2 regions of the Nesterenkonia sp. AN1 genome follow, and region 2 is predicted to be linked to the other one. Evidence: predicted binding sites of a transcription regulator. Region 2 holds the regulator's gene; the other holds the start of a gene.

Region 1 (2,459 bases), on a different contig from region 2:
CTGAACTACCCGAAGTTCGAGATCGTAGTCATCAACGACGGCTCCCGCGATCGCACTATCGAAATCCTGCGCAAGGAGTTCGAACTGAAAGCGTCAGACCAGTCAGTCCAGCCAGAGCTGCAGACGCAACCGATAAGGACCGTATACACCTCGGCGAGGGACAAGATTCTGGTCGTCGACAAGGACAACGGCGGAAAGGCCGACGCTCTCAACGCGGGAATCTGTGCCGCCCGCTACCCATTGATCTGCTGCATCGACGCTGACGTCATTCTCGAAGAAGATGCCCTCCTGCGTCTGGCTCGTCCCATGATCGAATCCAGTGATGTGGCTGCGGTGGGGGGCATCGTGCGCGTCGCGAATGGATGCACCGTGGAGATGGGACGGGTCATCGATGTGAAGACCTCTCGGCAGGCGCTGCCGAACTTTCAGATCGTGGAGTACCTGCGTGCCTTCCTCGCTGGCCGGACCGGGTGGAGCTCACTCAACGCCCTATTGATCATCTCCGGCGCTTTCGGCATGTTCCGGCGACACGACATCGTGGCAGCCGGCGGCTACGCGAGCGACACCGTGGGCGAGGACATGGAGCTCGTGACTCGGCTGCACAAGACTCTCCGGAGCGCCAAGTGTAAGGAACGGATAGTTTTTGTACCGGATCCCGTCGCCTGGACCGAGGTCCCCGTCTCCCTTCGAGTGCTGCGCCGGCAGCGGGATCGGTGGCACCGAGGTCTGCTTGACACGCTTCAGCGCCACCGCACGATGCTGTTCAATCCGCGCTACGGAACCGTAGGCATGCTGGGGATGCCGTACTTCTTGTTCTTCGAGGCACTAGGCCCAGTGATCGAACTCGTTGGATACATAGCATTCACGATCGGCTTGAGCCTGGGGATTCTCGACGTTGGTTTCGCTGTTGCCTTCTTCGTCGCAGCTGTCGGGCTCGGGATAATATTGTCCCTCGCCGCGGTGCTCCTGGAGGAGATGCGACTGCGTCGCTACCACCGGTGGTCAGATCTTGCCAGAATTACCGCTTACGCAGTGTTGGAGAATTTCGGATATCGGCAACTCAATACGTTCTGGCGGGCTTTCGCCATCATCACCTACCTGAGAAAAAATCAGACGTGGGGTGCTATGGAACGGCAGGGCTTCGACAATCCAACAGGATGACGACTGGAGGTCCACAGCGGTGCAGCGTTGAGCATCACCCGTTTGTGCCTCCTGGGGCGAATGAAACACAGGTTCCACGTCCTCGACACTCCCGCGGCACCCACCCCGCTCTCGCTTCGAACGTTTGTTCGAACCCGTCAGGGGTTCTACACTGAACGACGTGTCAGAACGAGCCGCCGAAACAGCCATCATCGAATCCGTCGACGACTATTACGCCGAGGGTGCGCGAGAGAAGTCCGCCGCCAACGGCACGATCGGCCGTGCCGAGGCCGACCGGATCGTGGTCCAGGGGGCGCGCGAGCACAACCTCAAGGACGTCACCGTCGAGCTGCCGCGCAACTCGTTCATCGTGTTCACCGGCCTCTCCGGCTCCGGCAAGTCCTCGCTCGCCTTCGACACGATCTTCGCCGAGGGCCAGCGCCGCTATGTCGAATCGCTCTCCGCCTACGCCCGCCAGTTCCTCGGCCGGGTGGACAAGCCCGACATCGACTTCATCGAGGGCCTGTCCCCGGCGGTCTCCATCGATCAGAAGTCCACCTCCAAGAACCCCCGCTCCACCGTGGGCACGGTCACCGAGATCCACGACTACCTGCGACTGCTCTGGGCCCGGATCGGGATCCCGCACTGCCCCACCTGCGGGGAGAAGATCGAACGCCAGACCCCGCAGCAGATCGTCGACCAGGTCCTGGGCTTCCCCGAGAAGACCCGGTTCCAGGTGCTGGCCCCGGTGGTCCGCGGCCGCAAGGGTGAGTTCAAGGACCTCTTCCGCGACCTCGCCTCCGAGGGCTTCTCCCGCGCCATCGTCGACGGGGAGATCATCCAGCTCAGCGAGCCGCCCACGCTGGAGAAGACCTATAAGCACCAGATCGAGGTGGTCATCGACCGCCTGGTGATCCGCGAGGGCATGCGCCAGCGGCTCACCGACTCGGTGGAGACCGCGCTGAAGCTCGCCGACGGGCGCCTGGTCATCGACCTGGTCGACCTCGACGAGGCCGGCGAACCCACCAACGATCGGGTCCCCGAAGGCCTGAACGGCCCCAAGCAGCGGCCCTTCTCCGAGAACCTGGCCTGCCCCAACGAGCACCCGCTCGCGCTGGACGAAATCGAGCCGCGCTCCTTCTCCTTCAACAACCCCTTCGGCGCCTGCGAGGTCTGCTCCGGCATCGGCTCCAGCCTCGAGGTGGACATCGACCTGGTCATCCCCGATGACACGCTCTCCCTCGAAGGCGGCGCCATCGCGCCCTGGGCGCTGGGCAAGGCGTCCAAGGATTACTGGCTCCGACTGATCACTGCGCTGT
Region 2 (2,459 bases):
GGGCCGCGCCGGGCAGGAGCGCACGCTTGACGTCTTTGATGACGCGGGCCTGGGCCATGCGGGAACGGCACGCACCGAGGCCGAGGCGGACCAGCCTCAGCTCTACACCCTGGAGCGCGGCGGACGCGAGGTGACCGTGGCGCACCTGGCCACCACCATGTTGCACAATCAGTCCGCCCCGCCGCCGGAGGACGAGAGGTGGCGGGTCGCGGATGTCTCGGCCGAGGAGCTCACCGACCAGGCAGCCCAGGCGCGGGCGGACGGCGCCGACGTCGTGGTCGCCTCCGTGCACTGGGGCGAGGAGTATGCCCATCATCCGGCCCAGGAACAGCGGGCCTACGGGGAGCAGCTGGCAGCCGGTGGTGAGGTCGACGTGGTGTTCGGCAGCCATTCACATACGCCTCAACCAGTCGAGCGTCTCGAGGGCGGCCCTACGGATGAGGGCATGTGGGTGGTGTGGTCGATGGGGAACTTCCTGTCCAATCAGGACGAGGCCTGCTGCATTCCGGAGACCGCCAGCGGGACCGTGGTCTACGCCACGGTAGAGGTCAGCGAGGAAGCTGCGCGGGTCAGCGCCCTTGATTGGCTGCCCGTCACGGTGGACCGAGGCCCCACCGATGAGGAGCCGCACCGGGGAATCTGGCCGCTGCTCGACCTCACGCAGGGGAAGACTCCATCGGGCGTCGAACTGAGCCCGGCGAGGGTCGAGGACCGTTGGTCACGGATGCTTGACGTCATGACCGAGCAGCAGCTTCGTGAGGATCCACCGGCGCCTCGGGGGACGAACCCACGGTGGTGCCACGAAGTCACTAGGGGCAGTGCAGAGACAGGACCCCGGGTAAGCGCAGAGCCGAGGCGCCGGGAGCGCGGCCGACTCAGAGGCTGCGCAGCACCGTGACGACCTTGCCCATGATGGTGGACTCGTCACCGAGGATCGGCTCGTACTGTCGGTTCTGTGGAAGCAGCCAGACGTGGCCGTCGCGGCGCTTGAGGGTCTTCACCGTGGCCTCGTCCTCGAGCAGGGCGGCAACGATGTCCCCGTTCTCCGCCGTGCTCTGCCGACGCACCACCACCCAGTCGCCCTCGAAGATCCCGGCCTCGATCATCGAGTCGCCACGGACCTGAAGCATGAACAGTTCGCCCTCGCCGGTGAGCTGGCGCGGCAGCGGCATGATGTCTTCGACCTGCTGATCGGCAAGAATCGGTCCGCCGGCCGCGATCTGGCCCACCACAGGGATCTCAGAGATCCGGCTGTCGGACTGGGTGCGGTAGCCCTGCAGATCTACCACCGAGTCGCGGGCTGCGGCCTCCTGGGCCTGGTCGCTGAGCACCGGAGTCCCGGCTGAGTCTCGCAGCACCTCCATGGCGCGCGGCCGTCCGGGCACCCGTCGGAGGTACCCCAGCTCCTGGAGTCGCGCCAGCTGGTGGGTCACCGAGGAGAGCGAGGCCAGCCCGCAGGAGTCACCGATCTCACGCATGGAGGGCGGATAGCTGCGCTGAGCCAACGATTCCTGGATGACGTCGACGATCTGACGCTGCCGATCGGTGAGTCGCGGCGCTGCCGATGAGTCCCTGGTGTTCTGCGCCATTGCTGCCTCCATTATTGTGCCGAGCGTTCTGCGTCCCACGCTGATGTCCTGCGGCCCCGGTGGAACTGGAGCCGCGCCGGGCCCGGTCGGGTCTGGCTGAACCGGGCTGGAGCTGGGCCGCATATGACCCATGTCGGCATCCATGTCAGAGCCTGCTGATGGACTGTTTCCTGTGAGATTCGCTTCGAAGATCACTTCGAACTTGGCGCTCAGGTTACTCGAAATCGTAGAGAGATTCCATTGATTCTGCGGCGAGTCTGGTCAAGTTTCGAAACTATGTGCTAGAAATAGTACACACGTTCGAATGAGAGGTTCTTTCCCATGAGTACAGCGCAGCTTGCACTTGCACCTGTCCACTCCGCACCCGCCTCGGCGGTGCACCTCACTCGCCGCGGTCGTTTCCTCCTGCTGGGTCTGCCCGCGCTGGCAGTCCTGGCAGTCGCACTCTTGGGGGCGCTCCTGCTCGCCACCTCACTGCTCAACCAGGCACAGGCGTCCTCCGGCGGGGTCCCCGGTGTGGACGCCCAGGTCGTCACCGTCGGCGCGGGGGACACGCTCTGGAGCGTGGCAGCCTCCGTGGAATCCAAGGAGCACACTCAGGTCTTGATCGGCCAGATCGCTGAGCTCAACGGCCTCGACGACTCGGAACTCACTCCGGGCCAGGAGCTGTTCGTCCCGCAGGACTGAGTCGGCCCGCAAGGCGCTCGGGTCGGTGCACGTCACCCGGCTAGAATGACCCGGTGACTTCATCCCGCTCCAGGAATCTGTCCAGACTGCCGCTGCGCGAGGAGCTCCAGGGCCAAGAGCCTTACGGAGCCCCCCAGCTGAGCGTGAAGGCGATGCTCAACGTCAATGAGACCACCTACGACG

What was found. The regulator LexA, encoded in region 2, represses DNA repair genes until DNA is damaged. The targets are predictions, from matches to a motif close to TCGAACANNTGTTCGA.
Region 1: uvrA (excinuclease ABC subunit UvrA) is a predicted target of LexA. The motif match lies at 1,278-1,293, and genes of this name have one in related genera.

Annotation. Positions count from the first base shown of each region.
Region 1 is NZ_JEMO01000007.1:25,232-27,690, reverse strand. It holds gene BG28_RS05470 (glycosyltransferase) at 1-1,161, shown strand, start outside; gene uvrA (excinuclease ABC subunit UvrA) at 1,415-2,459, shown strand, end outside.
Region 2 is NZ_JEMO01000009.1:149,761-152,219, reverse strand. It holds gene BG28_RS06605 (CapA family protein) at 1-898, shown strand, start outside; gene lexA (transcriptional repressor LexA) at 876-1,589, opposite strand; gene BG28_RS06595 (LysM peptidoglycan-binding domain-containing protein) at 1,911-2,276, shown strand; gene BG28_RS06590 (histidinol-phosphate transaminase) at 2,330-2,459, shown strand, end outside.